DNA from 3 places in the Paeniglutamicibacter sulfureus genome. Region 1 is predicted to be linked to each of the others. Evidence: riboswitches for the same ligand, from Rfam matches in the RefSeq annotation. Region 1 holds a riboswitch; each other region holds the start of a gene.
The links. Region 1 has a riboswitch for cyclic di-AMP ahead of ABD687_RS11675 (M23 family metallopeptidase). Riboswitches for the same ligand answer to the same signal wherever they lie in the genome.
Positions count from the first base shown of each region.

Region 2: another riboswitch for cyclic di-AMP. It lies ahead of ABD687_RS13680 (M23 family metallopeptidase); the one in region 1 lies ahead of ABD687_RS11675 (M23 family metallopeptidase).
Region 3: another riboswitch for cyclic di-AMP. It lies ahead of ABD687_RS16910 (M23 family metallopeptidase); the one in region 1 lies ahead of ABD687_RS11675 (M23 family metallopeptidase).

Region 1 covers NZ_BAAAWO010000001.1:2,555,055-2,560,253, forward strand. Annotated here, with positions in the region: gene ABD687_RS11670 (ExeA family protein) at 1-416, shown strand, start outside; cyclic di-AMP (ydaO/yuaA leader) riboswitch at 951-1,124, shown strand; gene ABD687_RS11675 (M23 family metallopeptidase) at 1,305-2,135, shown strand; cyclic di-AMP (ydaO/yuaA leader) riboswitch at 2,252-2,417, shown strand; gene ABD687_RS11680 (C40 family peptidase) at 2,423-3,268, shown strand; gene ccsB (c-type cytochrome biogenesis protein CcsB) at 3,689-4,717, opposite strand; gene resB (cytochrome c biogenesis protein ResB) at 4,726-5,199, opposite strand, start outside.
Region 2 covers NZ_BAAAWO010000001.1:2,986,251-2,991,449, reverse strand. Annotated here, with positions in the region: gene ABD687_RS13690 (ATP-dependent Clp protease ATP-binding subunit) at 1-395, opposite strand, end outside; gene ABD687_RS13685 (hypothetical protein) at 531-773, opposite strand; cyclic di-AMP (ydaO/yuaA leader) riboswitch at 1,213-1,387, shown strand; gene ABD687_RS13680 (M23 family metallopeptidase) at 1,391-2,428, shown strand; gene ABD687_RS13675 (NAD(P)H-dependent oxidoreductase) at 2,683-3,237, shown strand; gene ABD687_RS13670 (acyl-CoA thioesterase) at 3,349-4,302, shown strand; gene ABD687_RS13665 (alkaline phosphatase D family protein) at 4,398-5,199, opposite strand, start outside.
Region 3 covers NZ_BAAAWO010000001.1:3,721,989-3,727,187, reverse strand. Annotated here, with positions in the region: gene ABD687_RS16920 (HNH endonuclease) at 1-368, opposite strand, end outside; gene ABD687_RS16915 (C40 family peptidase) at 919-1,752, opposite strand; cyclic di-AMP (ydaO/yuaA leader) riboswitch at 1,758-1,911, opposite strand; gene ABD687_RS16910 (M23 family metallopeptidase) at 2,039-2,962, opposite strand; cyclic di-AMP (ydaO/yuaA leader) riboswitch at 3,050-3,223, opposite strand; gene ABD687_RS16905 (iron-dependent transcriptional repressor DtxR) at 3,316-4,011, opposite strand; gene serC (phosphoserine transaminase) at 4,209-5,199, shown strand, end outside.

The DNA.
Region 1 (5,199 bases):
ATGAAGCACACCTGCTGACCAACGAAGACCTCGAATCATTGAGGATGCTCTCAAACGTCAGCATGGATACGGAGTCGCATTTCGCGTTGTTGCTCATCGGTCAACCCACCCTGCGGCGCCGGTTGAAACTGGCGGTGCTGGCCGCCCTGGACCAACGGATCGGGACCCGGTTCACCATCAACGGGATGAATCTGGAGGACACCAGCGACTACATCAAGGGACATCTTGGATTCGCAGGCCGAACTGATCCCTTGTTCTCCGAAGATGCGATCACCGTCATCCATCAGGCGTCCCGTGGCTACCCGCGCACCGTGAACAACCTGGCCCTGGCCGCACTCATGGCCACCCGCTCGGCCAAAGGCGCGATCGTGGACCAATCCGCGGCGCAGTCGGCGGTGAGCGAATTCAGCGAATAACCCAACCGGCACCCCTGCCGACCAGCCCGCCGGCATGACCACGAACGCCTCGCCAAGATCATCCTGGCGAGGCGTTTCTATGGCAGGTTCGTCGTCAAACTCGGTGGCGGCTTCATCGTCAAATTACGCGACGGTCAACAGCAGCATGCGTGGTCGTCTGCGTAGATGAGGACTTCTTCCAGGGGCTGCCCATGAAACGGATGAACCTCACAACCGCTATGTCGCCCTTTCCCTACTCTTCACCTATCACTTCGGCGATCCGTTGCTGCCACACATGTAGTACCAAGGCGGGATTGGACGTGTTCTGACACATGAACACCCGGAAAGGGGGAAGAACGGAACCAGACGTAGGCGAGTTCGACGGCCGTATTCGCGAATGAAACCCATGACCTCACTTTCGCCCGAAGCCCGGGACCACGCGTTTGTCCGCCGCATGGATTGATAACGGAATTGTAACTTTTTTATATACCCCGGTAGAGTTACACGTTGGGTTTCACTTACGCAAATCCGTCCCGATCCGGTTCGCATAACCCTACCGGCGGATCGCGGAGCAAGAATTCCCGGTAGGGGCGGAGGACCCATTCAACCGTTCCTGGTCTTGGACCACGGATCTTGGGGTGAAGCTGAGTCCACTATGTAGGCTCAGCCGAGTTGATCTCATGACTCGAATCCGACAGCTAACTTCGCAGGCGATACATGAGAGGTAGACATTTGACTCAGCAGCACACTCCCGGGCGCCGCCGTGCTTCCGGCCCCGTTGATGCTTCGCCTGCTGAAGGTTCACTAGAGCAGATCGCGGACACCGCACTGAGCGGTGAAAGCACTGCCCGACGTTCCGGTCGACGCGCCCTGAGCGCGGTCCCGGATTCCGTCGAGGCCCCCGATAGCATGCAGTACCTTGGCCGCCGCTTTGCGGCGGGCCTGCGCTACGGCGCATCCCCGGACGCGGCAAGCATTGCCGCCACCGAAATCCCTACTCCCCTGGTTGCTCCCACGACTTCGGTTGCAGCTCCGGCCGAAGTCGACGAACTGGACAACGTCCTGAAGTTCGAGCCCCGGACGCAACGCCCCCGACTTGGGTATGCGCACATGATCGCAGCAGTCGCAGCCGTTTCCGGTCTGGCATTCGCCGCCGTCACCCCGGGGCAGGATGTCGAGGAAATTGCCTCGGAGACCCAGCGCGTCGCCCAGACTGCTGTCGCAGATGTCAAGGCCCCGGCCAATGACGAGGTCAAGATCGAGCGGGCCTCGCTGACCAGCGAGTTCACCGAGGAAGACAAGCTGGCAACGGTCGTGACCGCTTCCGGCGGCGATGTCACCAAAGTCGAAAGCGGCGGGGTCCTGGCCCAACCGTTGGACACCGTGCGATTGACTTCGCGTTTCGGGTTCCGGAAGAATCCGACCGGCCCGGGTTTCATGAACCACAACGGGCTGGACTACGGCGCCGCGTGCGGGACCCCTGTGAAGGCCAGTGCCGCCGGCACTGTCGTGCAGTCCGAGTTTGCCGGCCACTCCGGCAATCGCGTGCAGATCGACCATGGCAACGGGCTGGAGACAAGCTACAACCACAATTCGGCACTCAAGGTGTCGGTGGGCCAGAAGGTCAAGCGCGGAGAAGTTGTCGCGCTTGTCGGCACCACGGGCAACTCGACCGGCTGCCACGTCCACCTCGAGGTCATCGTCAACGGCAAGTGGGTAAACCCCGAGGCTTGGTTATAACGGCAATTGTCACTGTTCCGTGACCAAAACGTGACTTGTGGATTAGCTTCATATATTCTAAGTAAGTGATCGGGGATCAACCCTGTTCACCGCCGCGGGAAGTGCCGAGCACTGCCAGCCCACGGTGTCCGTTCACTTACTCGTTTGGCAGTGGCGGGGGACCCACTTTCGGTTTCCACACCAGGAAGCCTTGGGGTTAAGTGGTTCGGCCTGGCGGCCGGATTGCCGAGTGACTCCCACTCGAACCCGACAGCTCACCTCGCAGGCATCAGGAGAGGCATTACCACGTGACTACACGTCAAGCATTGGGCCGCCACCGCGCGACCCCGGTTCGGATCAACCCGCTCGAATCCATCTCGAAGGCAGTCGCCTCGAACGCCGGATCCGTTGGCCGCCAGGCAGCAGTCGTTGCCGCCGCCTCCGGCCTGGTCCTCACTTTGGGTGTTCCGGCCCAGGGCGATGTTTCCCGCGAAGCAAGCGCCGTTCCCGTTGAAGGGCTTAGCCCGGAGCGTGTAGCCGTCAAGGCCGTTTCGGTCTCGGCGTCCAAGGACCTGACCATCGAGCGCGCGGCGTTCACCTCGAAGCCTGCCCCTGCTCCCGTCGTGGTTGCCGTGGCCAAGGAAGTTGCCCCCAGCAGCACCGCGACGAAGACGCGGTCCAACGACACCGCTCCGATGGCTCGCTCCAACAACGACTCTGATGCCTACGCGCCGGTCACCCGCTCGAACCGCGACAGTGCGCCGGAAGCCTCGACCCCGAAGCCCAAGAGCGATTCGATGAACACCGCGAACCTCTCCGGCATTGCTGCAACCGCCGCCAAGTATGAGGGCGTTCCCTACGTATGGGGCGGCAATACCCCGTCGGGCTGGGACTGCTCCGGCTTCGTCAAGTACGTCTACGCAAAACACGGCATCAACATCGCCCGCGGCACCTCCGCCATCCGCGCCTCCGGCCAGTTCGTCCGCACCAGCTCTCCGAAGCCCGGCGACCTGGTCTTCCAGAACGGCGGCGGCCACGTCGGCATCTACCTCGGCGGCGGCAAGATGATCGGCGCACAGAACCCGACTACGGACACGCTTCTCCACAATGTGACTCGCAACCCCCTCTACGGGTACTACACCCTCAAGGGCTAAGCGCAAGCGTTCCAAGGCCTCCGTCGATCCGCAAGGATCGACGGAGGCCTTGGTTCTTTTGACATGGGTTCTCCCTCATAGCGGGTCCTTGACCTGCGCTATGCTTGACAGGGCCCAGTTACGCTGAACTGGAACGATGGTAGCCAAGTTCACATCAGAAATATTCTGGATAATCTCCTGCGACAGCGGTCAAAAAGCACTTCTAATAATGCGTAATTCGCTGCGGCCCCAAGCGGGCGCCCTGTTTCACAAGGACCGGGTTAACCTCTTGGGTGCGGGGGGTCGCGGTGGGACTCTTAGCCGAATGCATCCCGCCGCGACACCCACCACTAGACGAAATCCAAGAACGTCATCTGGATCCTGAGTGTATGCACGCTTCGGCGGACTGTCATACCCGCGTTGGTTCCCGCGGAAGGCGGTTTAGACTCCGGCGTAGGAGTGCAGTCCGTTGAAGTAGAGGTTCACGACGGTGAAATTGAAGACCAGGCAGAGGTAACCGATGATGCTCAGCCAGGCCGAGCGTGCGCCGGTCCAGCCGCCGGTTGCCCGGGCGTGCAGGTAGCCGGCGTAGACGACCCAGATCACGAAGGTCCAGACTTCCTTGGTGTCCCAGCCCCAGTAGCGGCCCCAGGCGGCCTCGGCCCAAATGGCACCGGCTATCAAGGTGAAGGTCCACATCACGAAGGCGACCGCGTTGATGCGGTAGGCGAAGTTTTCCAAGGGAGCCGCGCCGGGGACCAGGCGCATGAACGGCATCTTGTCCTTCCTTCCGGCGGCCAGGGCATCCATGCGCGTGTGCTGGAGCAGCTGGAGCACGTTCATCGCAAAGGTGATGGTGAACAGTGCGGAAGCCAAGACCGCGATCGAGACGTGGATGATCAGCCAGTAGCTCTGCAGGGCAGGGACAAGGTGGGCAACGGGGGTCGGGAAGCCCATGGTGGCGCCGCACAGCATGACGGTGACCAGGCCGATGACGAAGGTGCCCATGAAGCGCAGGTCCTTCTTCACCAGCACCAGCATGAACACCAGGGCCACCAGGAAGGAACCGGTGGACAGGAACTCATACATGTTGCCCCACGGCACGCGCCCGGTCGCGATAGCGCGGGAGACCACGGCAAAGCCCTGCAGCAGCACGCCCAGCCAGCTCAGCGAGACCGCGACCTTGGCCGCCATCCGCTTGGCCGAGGCAGCGGTGTAGGTCATGGAATCGTTGACCAAGGCGTTGTCCGGGGTCCCCGAAGGGGGCGGCGCGATGGCTCCGGCAGCAACCAGGACCTTCTTTTCAGAAACAACCGCCTGTGTGTCGATTTCCTGGATGAGCTTGCTCGACTTCGCAAGGTCCCACGCAAATGCCACGAAGGCGGATGCGTAGACCATCGCGGCGAGCAACATGAACAGGTCGCTGTACTGCCCCAGGGCCACGTTGATCGTGGGCATGTCGTTTTCCATAGGTTCTCCTAGACTCCGGCCCGCTGAACGGCGGGCCACTGCTGTTCAAGAAGCTTGCGCAGCTCCTTGGCTTCGGACTCAAGCCCGTGGTCTTCGCCACGGGCCAGCAATCCGTATTCGATGACCCGCTCTTCACGGCCCGAGCCGTCAACGGAGGTCTTGATTCTCACCCAGGCCCGGCGGCGCGGGGTAAAGAGCGAGATGCCCAGGCCCAGCAGTGAAAGGGCCGCAAAGACCGCCACGGGGCGCTTGCTCGGGTCGTAGGCGATGTCCACGCCGATGAAGCGCTTGAGCCCGTCAAAGGAAATGCTTCCCTTGCCGTCGGGCAATTCGTAGGTCTGCCCGGCGCCCAGCACGATGCCTCCGGCCTCAAGGTCTCTGTTGTTCAGCTCCGTAAGCTGGTCGGTTTCCAGCACGTAGACGTTTTGCGGATTGCCGTCGTCCAGCCCCAGGTCCCCATAGTAGGAATTCAGCTGGAGCTG
Region 2 (5,199 bases), 430 kb from region 1:
GCGCGGGCGACCTGGTAGGCGTCGAGCAGGGCGCGCTGGGCCGATGGGGTCAGCGCGGGAGCGGATTCGGAGTGTCGCGGCCCGGTTTCGGGCAAGCGCTGTTCGGCGTCGCGGGCAATCGCCCCGGCGTCGGCCCCGGAGCGGCGCAGGGCCTCGTCGACGGGCTCGATCTCGAGCATCACGCGCAGCAAGTGCAGCGCGTCGATGTCGGGGTGGCCGTGTTCAACGGCGAATTGCGCGGCACGGGTCAGTACCTCGTGCGTGTGGCGGCTGAGCAGTCGGGTGATGTCGACGGGGCGCCCGAAGCGGCTGGTGCGCTGGCCTTGCAGGTAGCGCGCCAGGAAATCCTCGAAAGAGCCGTTGCCGGCGCCGGATGGGCCAAAGAATGCTGGCATGTTTCCTCCTATTGGATACTTGAGTGCCCTTGGCTCAAGTTAACGCGGATGCCAACAGGATATTCCCGGGCGTGATTCCGGCGGGGCAATGTTCGCCGACGGCGAGATGCCGGGGGCGACGGCCTGGAGATGCTTTCAGCACGGCAGCACGGAATATGCCTGCTTCAGGGTGTCACCCGCCCGCTTGCCCTTCAGGCAAGCGGCTCGTGGGGGACGGTGGTCCTTCTTGCCCGAGGCGTGGAGGTGCCAGTGTTCCCTTTTCCGCACGCCGAGACGCAGGCAGGTGATAGTCCTGTCCATCAACAAGGACTTCGCAGCGGCCACAATGTTCCCGTTAAGGAAGAAGGTCCAACCCAGGATGGATTTGCGGGTCTTCACCTACTGAACCTGCCGCATTATCCGCAACTGGTTGAAGGCGTGGTGAGCCGCAATGGAGGGAATCAGCCCGACGACCGGCTTGGACTGCACCATCCGCACCGCCGCAGAGCCCGGGCCCACCGTCTACTTGATCACATTTAAGCTACCGTCCCGGGGGAGCTCCTGACTATTGCCATCCAGATGGAATCCGGGCTGCTGGCGCAGCCCTACTATGACGCCATCCGACCGGGCTCCTAGTCACCATGGAAAGTGCCGGAAGTCCGCACTTGTGCGGGTGTACGGGATCGAGGGAGCGAGAGCCATCGACCGGTGTCGGCGCCCACGTATTTGTCCGCCGCATGGATTGATAACGGAATTGTAACTTTTGTATTTACCCTCGTAGGGTTTTACATCGGGTCGCATCTAGGCAACCCAGTCCCGATCCGGTTCGCCCAACCCTACCGGCGGATCGCGGAGTAAAAATTCCCGGTAGGGGCGGAGGACCCAATCAACCGATCCTGGTCTTGCACCATGGATCTCGGGGTGAAGTTGAGTCCACCTTGGTGGGCTCGGCCGAGTTAATCTCATGACTCGAATCCGACAGCTAACTTCGCAGGCGATACATGAGAGGTAATCATTTGACCCAGCACCATAATTCCGCGCGCCGCCGCGCGTCCGGCCCCGTTGATGCCAAGCCCGCCAACGCTTCCATGGAGCAAATCGCGAGCGGCGAAAACACTTCCCGGCGGTCGGGCCGCCGCGCACTCGGCGCGGTCCCGGATTCCGCGCAATCCCCGAATGACACGGAGTATGCCGGCCGCCGATTCGTGGCAAGCCTCCGCTATGGAGCGGCCCCGGACGCTTCATCCATGGCCGCCGCCGAAGTCCCTTCCGCATCTGGTGCACAGTCGGTGCCCCTGCCGATGCCTGCGGAAGCCGGCAAACTGGACAGCGTTCGGAAGTTCGCCCCCCGGGACCGGCGCCCCCGCCTCGGGTTGGCGCACAAGCTCGCAGCAGTCGCCGCCGTGTCCGCCCTGGCATTCGCTGCCGCCCCCGCGCAGGAGGCCGAGGAGGTTGCCCCAGAGCCCCAGCGCGTCGCCCAGACCGCCGTCGCGGATGTCAAAGCCCCGGCCAGTGACAAGCTCACGGTCGATCGCGCCTCGGTGACCAGCAAGTTCATCAAGGTGGAAAAGAAGGAAAAGAAGCCGGCCCCTGTCACGACCGTTGCCGCCGCAAAGGTCGCCAAGGACGCCAAGCCGGCGCCCGCCGCCACCGCTGACACCGGAAAAGTCACCAAGCTCGCCCAGCCGGTGGACAGCATCCGGTTGACGTCGCGCTTTGGTTTCCGCAAGAACCCGACCGGTCCGGGGTACATGAACCACAACGGCCTGGACTACGCAGTTCCCATGGGTACACCGATCAAGGCAAGCGCCGCCGGCACCGTCGTGCAGGCCGAATGGGCCGGCCACTCCGGCAACCGCGTCAAAATCGACCACGGCAACGGGCTGGAAACCAGCTACAACCACAACTCGGCCCTCAAGGTGTCCGTGGGACAAAAGGTCGGGCGCGGCGAGGTCGTCGCCCTGGCTGGCAGCACGGGCAACTCAACAGGCCCCCACCTGCACCTCGAGGTCATCGTCAACGGCAAGTGGGTCAATCCCGAGGGCTGGCTGTAACGGCCAGGACTCGCCGATTTTTGGCGGACTTCATTTCGTATACCTCGAGAAGGCGTCCTGCAAAGCTGAATCGATGCAGATCACCACGGCAATGACCGCAAGAACGCCCACGATTCTCCCTACGCGGCCGCTTCCGAGCATCCGCCAATGTGTTGCTCGTCACGGCCGTGTGGGGAATCGAGATGCCCATTGCGTGGTTGGCATTGATTGACGCATCAAGCAGCACCCCCCGAAAAAACAGGAGACTTCCTCTTATGGCAACCACCGTCCTGACCCTCGTCGGTTCCCTCCGCAACGGTTCCACCAACCAGCAGCTGGCCGAGGCCACCGTCGCGAACGCCCCTGAGGGCGTTGAGGTAAACCTTTACGCCGGCATCGAGGACATTCCGTTCTACAACGAGGACATCGACGTCGAGGGACAGGTTCCGGCTGCTGCCGTCGCGCTGCGCGAAGCCGCCGGTGCGGCCGACGCCCTGCTGCTGGTTTCCCCCGAGTACAACGGCACCATGCCTGCAGTGCTGAAGAACGCCATCGACTGGCTTTCCCGCCCGATGGGCGCCGGCGCCGTCTTCGGCAAGCCCGCCGCCGTCATCGGCACCGCCTACGGCCAGTTCGGTGGCGTGTGGGCCCAGGACGAGGCCCGCAAGGCCGTCGGCATCGCCGGCGCCACCGTGCTGGAAGACGTCAAGCTCTCCATCCCGGGTTCGCTGGTCCGCTTCGCCGAGACCCACCCGAAGGACGACGCAGAGGTTGTTGGCCAGGTTTCGGCAGTGCTCGAGGGCATCCGCGCCGCCGCCGAAAGCAACTAGTCCAGAAATGGCATTGACCCTTCGGGGTCGATGAGTGCACCTGTGGCCGGTACCTGTTTCGGGTGCCGGCCACAAGCGTCTGTTGCGGCGGCACATGGCTAGTATTGGCACATGAACGACGTGATGACGCTGCGCTTCCTGGCCGCACCGACCGATGTTTCCGAAGACGGGCTCACGGTCCAGGCCGGGCGCGTGCTCGAGTGGATCGACAAGGCCGGCTACGCCTGCGCCGTCGGCTACTCCGGCGGCTACTGCGTCACCGCCTACGTCGGGAACGTCCACTTCACCCGGCCCATCGAAAACGGCGACCTGATCGAGGTCACCGCCCAGATCGTGCACACCGGGCGCAGCAGCATGCAGGTGGTGGTCACCGTCGACGCCGCCGACGTGCGCGAACGCGTCTTCAAGCCCGCCATGGACTGCATCCTGGTCTTCGTGGCAATGGACGAGCAACGCCGCGCCAAGGCGGTCCCGCCCTGGAAGCCGGCCGATGCCGCAGCGGCCCAACTGGCACATGGGGCGGCCGACCGCGTGGCCGCGCGCGCCGAGATCCGCCAGGCCATGCTGGCGCAGGAGTACACGGAGGCCGGCACCGCGCCTCGCGAGAAGTTCAGGTTCCTGGCCTCCCCAACGGACGTGAACTGGGGAGGGAACGCACACGGCGGGATCGTGATGCGATGGATCGACGAGGTCGCCCGGGCCTGCGCCATGGGGTGGTGCGGGGATGATGCGGTGGCCGTCTATTCCGGGGGCATCCACTTCACCAATCCCATCCACATCGGCGACGTCGTCGAGCTCGAGGCGCGGCTGATCCACACCGGACCGCATTCCATGCACATCGCCGTGCACGTGCGCGCCCGGGACCCCCGCGAAACTCAGTGGCGCGACACCACCCAGTGCATGACTATCTTCGTCGCCCGTGACGAGTCCGGCCGCGCTTCCGCGGTGCGGCAGCTGGTGCCCGTCAGCGAGGAGGACCGGCGGCTGGATGCGCACGCCGTGGACCTGGTCCGGCGGCGGGCGGAACTGAGCCCCCTGCGATTCGCCACGGAGCGGGTGTACTGAGCCGGCGGCAAATACCGTACGGGGCAGGTGCGGCCGGGCATCGGACGGTGCCCGCGGTTGCCGGCAGGGCGGTGCCCTGGAGATCCCCGCCCCGTTTACGATTCCGGCGAATGCGTGTGGTCCCCGCGCGCCCGAAGCGAGGCAACCTCCACGGTGTCCAACCTCGGATGCATATGGTCCCCATCCCGGACCACCCCGGTGACCCAGCTGATTTCCAGTCCGTCGCCGGTGGCCTCAATGATGGCCAGGCAATTGTCGAACCACGGCCCCTTGATGCCGCTCCAGGCAAACGGGGGGTTGGGCACGTGCGCCTGGCTCGCCATCCAGGCCCCGAAGGGGACCGCGGGACCCAGCGCCAAGGCTGCGGCAAAGTACCGCAGGAACCGGGGCAGCGGGTTGCGGATCGGGGAACACACGGCCTGCAGGATTCTGCTGCCGCCCTGTCGTTCGACTTCGGAAACGTAGGAAAAGTGCACATCCCCGGAGAGGAACGTGACTGTCTGCGGGACCGGTCCGCGCTTGCCGTCGGCGACCTCCGTGGCAAACCGGGCGACCTCCTGGAAGCTGCTTTGGAAGGCCGCCCAATGTTCAAGGTCGAAGGTCCTGCGCAACCGCTCACCTAGCCAGCCCCGGAGGCTTCTGCGGCTCCCGCTGGAGATGGCCTCATCCCAGGATTCCACGTGGTGCAGGCCCATGGGCAGCAGGAAGGGCAACGAGGTGCCGATCAGCAGGTGGCGGAAGCCGCCGCGCATCCGCCCATCAAGCCAAGCAAGTTCAGTCGGGTCGAGCAGGGCACGCCGCCCGGGGTCCAAGGTGCGTGCTGCCCGGGAGTCAACCACGATCAGGCGCACCGCATCCCAGTCCCGGCAGTAGCTCCAACTGTGGCTTTCGGGTTCC
Region 3 (5,199 bases), 1.2 Mb from region 1:
TCCCCCTTGGCGCTGTTGCAGCCTTGGCATGCCGCTACTAGATTCTCCCACGAATCCTCCCCGCCGCGGCTGCGCGGCACGATGTGGTCGATCGTGTTGGCGCTGCGTCCGCAGTATCCGCAGCGGTGCCCGTCGCGGCGCAGCACGCCGCGGCGCGAGACATTGACGGTGTTGCGGTAGGGAAGTCGGATGTACCGATTCAGCAGGATCACCGTCGGCCGGGGCATCACCTGGTTGACCCCGACGATCGGGTCACGGTCGTCATCGGCAAGGACGGTGGCCTTCCCGGTGAGGACAAGGAGAAGTGCCCGGCGGAAGGTGATGACCGCCAGCGGTTCAAATCCTGCATTCAGTACTAGGGTTCGCATACGCGCATCCTTAGATCCTGACCCGGCGCAACGCGAGGGACCCGTCCACGACGGAAGTCCCTCACGGTGGCGCACACGGCACTCGGCTTTGGCTCCTGTGACCTAGCCTAAGACAAGAAACAGCGGTTTTGCGTGTATTTGTGGAAAACCAGTTGAAATTGCCACCATAATTTTCCCTGCAGTACACCCCTCGAACACCTGGCGGACAGGGCTCCGCACGGTGTTCCCGTCCCCCGGGCGCACCACCGTTACCGGCCTGGAACAAGGCGAGGGTAAAAATGCCTGCTGCGTAGCCCGAACGCTCGATGCCGGCCGAACTGGAGACATGGATTTGCTTCCCGTCCGCACCCAGGGCGACTGCGTCCACCGCGCCGTCAGTTCGGGAGCCTTCACTCCAGCTCACTGCCTCGTCGGTGCTTGAAATCGGCATACCCACGCCAATGTCCGGCTTACCAAGCCCGGGTAGGCTTCCATGCAAAAATCCGCATTAACCAGCAAGGCCTCCGGTCGATCCACATGGATCGACCGGAGGCCTTGGAACGCTTGGCGCTTAGCCCTTGAGGGTGTAGTAACCGTAGAGCGGGTTGCGGGAAACGTCGTGAAGCATGGTGTCGACAGTCGGGTTCTGGGCACCGATCATCTTGCCGCCGCCGAGGTAGATGCCGACGTGTCCGCCACCGTTCTGGAAGACGAGGTCACCCGGCTTCGGGGAGCTGGTGCGCACGAACTGGCCCGAAGCGCGGATAGCCGAGGTGCCGCGGGCGATGTTGATGCCGTGCTTTGCGTAGACGTACTTGACGAAGCCCGAGCAGTCCCAGCCCGAGGGGGTGTTGCCGCCCCATACATACGGAACGCCGACGTACTTGGCCGCGGTTGCCGCGATGCCGGACAGGTTGGCGGTGTTCATCGAGTCGCTCTTCACCTTGGGGGCCTCGGAGGCCTTAGGGGTGGAGTCGCGGTTCGAGCGGGTCACCGGCGCCATGGCGTCCGAGTTGCTGCTGGAACGGGTCACCGGGGCGGTGTCGTTGGAGCGCTCGGAAACCTCGTTGGAAACGGCGACGACAACCGGCGCGGGCGCCGGCTTGGAGGTGAACGCTGCGCGTTCGATGTTCAGGTCCTTGGCCTTGGAAGCCGCGACCGAAACGGCCTTGACGGCTACACGCTCTGCTGAGAGGCCTTCAACGGGAACTGCGCTTGCTTCGCGGGAAACATCACCCTGGGCCGGAACGCCCAAAGTGAGCACGAGGCCTGATGCGGCTGCAATCACTGCTGCCTGGCGTCCAACCGAACCAGCGTTCGAGGCAACTGCCTTCGAGATGGATTCGAGTGGGTTGGTCCGAACCGGGGTCGCGCGGTGGCGGCCCAATGCTTGACGTGTAGTCACGTAGTAATGCCTCTCCTGATGCCTGCGAGGTGAGCTGTCGGGTTCGAGTGGGAGTCACTCGGCAATCCGGCCGCCAGGCCGAACCACTTAACCCCAAGGCTTCCTGTGTGGAAACCGAATGTGGGTCCCCCGCCACTGCCAAACGAGTAATTGAACGGACACCGTGGGCTGGCAGTGCTCGGCACTTCCCGCGGCGGTGAACAGGGATGATCCCTGGTCACGTATTTAGAATATATGAAGCGAATCCAAAAGTCACGTTCTGATCACGGAACGGTGACAATTGCCGTTATAACCAGGCCTCGGGGTTTACCCACTTGCCGTTGACGATGACTTCCAGGTGCAGGTGGGGGCCGGTTGAGTTGCCCGTGCTGCCGCTCAAGGAGACGACTTCGCCGCGCTTGACCTTCTGGCCCACCGAAACCTTCAGCGACGAATTGTGGTTGTAGCTGGTGTGCAGTCCGTTGCCGTGGTCGATCTCCACACGGAAGCCCGAGTGGCCGGCCCAGGCGGCCTGCACGACGGTGCCGGCGGCGCTTGCCTTGATCGGCGTGCCCATGGGAACTGCGTAGTCCAAGCCGTTGTGGTTCATGTACCCCGGACCGGTCGGATTCTTGCGGTGGCCGAAGCGCGAGGTCAACCGGATGCTGTCCACCGGCTGGGCCAAGACTCCTTCGGCGGCCAGCTTGGTGACGTCTCCGCCGGCTGCGGTCAAGACCGTTGCCAGCTTGTCTTCCTCGGTGAACTCGCTGGTCAGCGACGCTCGCTCGATCTTGACCTCGTCGTCGGCCGGAGCCATGACGTCGACCACGACGGACTGGGCGACGCGGTCGGATCCCGCGGCTGCCGTTTCGGCTTCCTTTGCGGGAGAGGCTGCGGCGAACGCCAGACCGGAAACGGCGGCGACTGCCGCCAGCTTGTGCGTGAAGCCAAGGCGGGGGCGCTGGGCCCGGGGGGCGAACTTCAGGACATTGTCCAGTTCGTCGACCTCGGCCGGGGCGGCAACGGGTGCTGCCGGCGCAGCCAGGGCGACGGGAATTTCGGTGGCGGCAATTGCGTCCGCGTCCGGGGATACGCCATAGCGCAGGCCCGCTACGAAGCGGCGGCCGGTGTACTGCGTGTTGTCAGGGGTCTCGACGGAATCAGGGACCGCGCTCAGGGCGCGTCGACCGGAACGTCGGGAAGTGTTTTCACCACTCAGGGCGGTGTCCACGATCTGCTCTAGTGAACCTTCAGCAGGCGAAGCATCAACGGGTCCGGAAGCACGGCGGCGCCCGGGAGTGTGCTGCTGAGTCAAATGTCAACCTCTCATGTATCGCCTGCGAAGTTAGCTGTCGGATTCGAGTCATGAGATCAACTCGGCAGAGCCTACATAGTGGACTCAGCTTCACCCCAAGATCCATGGTCCAAGACCAGGAACGGCTGAATGGGTCCTCCGCCCCTACCGGGAATTCTTGCTCCGCGATCCGCCGGTAGGGTTATGCGAACCGGATCGGGACTAGATTGCCTAGGTGCAACCCAACGTGAAACACTACCGGGATTAATGTCAAAGTTACAATTCCGTTATCAATCCATGCGGCGGACAAACACGTGGGCGCTGACTTCCGTCGGAAGCTCCAGCGCGCCCTCGATCCCCTGCACCCGAACAACGACGTAATCGCCGGCCCGTTCGAGGGTGACTAGGGCGCCTGGGCGGATGCCGCCCTCATCGAGCTGCACCAGCAGCTCGGGTTCCACCTGGATGGTTTCGGCCAGTCGCTCGACGCGGACCGGGCCCGTATTCCCGTCGACCAGGGCCGAATCGAGACTTTGGACACGTATCGAGATTTCACCCAGTTCCGGCCCTCCCAGTGTCTCGAGCCCGGGGATCGGATTTCCATAGGGAGAGGACTCGGGCGAACCGAGCAACTTGAACAGGCGCTGCTCCACGCGCTCGCTCATCACGTGCTCCCAACGGCAGGCCTCTTCATGGACGTACTCCCACTCCAAGCCAATGACGTCGGCGAGCAGGCGTTCGGCCAGACGGTGCTTGCGCATCACGCCCGTTGCAACTTCTGCGCCATGTGAGGTCAGTTCGAGGTGGCGGTCGGTGGTCACCACGACCAGTCCGTCGCGCTCCATGCGGGCCACCGTCTGTGAAACCGTGGGCCCGGAGTGCCCCAGTCGCTCGGCAATGCGCGCGCGCAGGGCAATGATGCCCTCTTCCTGGAGTTCCAGGATGGTGCGCAGGTACATTTCGGTGGTATCGATCAAATCTGACACGTTTGCAGCTCCCGCAGGGGTTGATTGTTACAAGAGATCACTACGCGATCCACTCTACCCGCGTTCACATTGGCGACTCGCTATTACACAATGGGCCGCCCAGTGCGCGATTATTGAACCACTGGGCACCCTCAATGCGCATCGGATTGCCGCATCGGAAGTGCCCACAGCGGATAACCCCCCTTATGAGGAGCAACATGAGCACCGGCGTGACCATCCCCCAAGACCTTTTGCCCGTGGACGGACGATTCGGCGCAGGACCTTCCAAGGTCCGCCCCGAACAGATCCAGGCTCTCATCGATGCCGGCACGCAACTCCTGGGGACCTCTCACCGCCAGGCCCCGGTGAAGAACCTGGTCCGCGACATCCAGGAAGGCCTCAAGACGTTCTTCAACGCCCCGGCCGACTACGAAGTGGTCCTGGGCGTGGGCGGATCCACCGCGTTCTGGGACATTGCCGCATTCGGCCTGGTCCGCCACAAGGCCCAGCACCTCTCCTTTGGCGAGTTCGGCTCGAAGTTCGCCGCCGCAACCAACAAGGCGCCCTTCCTTGAGCCGTCCTCCATCATCGTCTCCGAACCAGGCACCCGGCCTGTTCCCGTGGCCGAGGCAGGCGTGGATGTATACGCTTGGCCCCAAAACGAGACCTCCACGGGCGTCGCTGCACCGGTTCACCGCGTTGAAGGCGCCGACGAGGGATCGCTTGTCCTCATCGACGCGACCTCCGCAGCCGGCGGACTGGACGTCGACGTCTCGCAGGCAGATGTGTACTACTTCGCCCCGCAGAAGAACTTCGCCTCCGATGGCGGCTTGTGGATTGCGCTCTTCTCCCCCGCGGCCATCGCCCGCGCCGAGGAAATTGCCGCCTCCGGCCGCTGGATCCCGGACTTCCTGAGCCTGAAGACGGCGATCGACAACTCGCGCCTGAACCAGACGTACAACACCCCGGCCCTGTCCACCTTGGTCACTCTCAACGCCCAGGTGCAGTGGCTCAACGCCAACGGCGGCCTGGCGTTCGCCGCAGCCCGCACCGCGGACTCGGCCTCCCGCATCTACGACTGGGCCGAGGCTTCCGAAGTGGCGACCCCGTACGTCACCGCCCCCGGGGAACGCTCCAACGTCATTGCCACGATCGACTTCGACGATTCGATCGATGCCGCTGCGGTGGCCAAGACCCTGCGCGCCAACG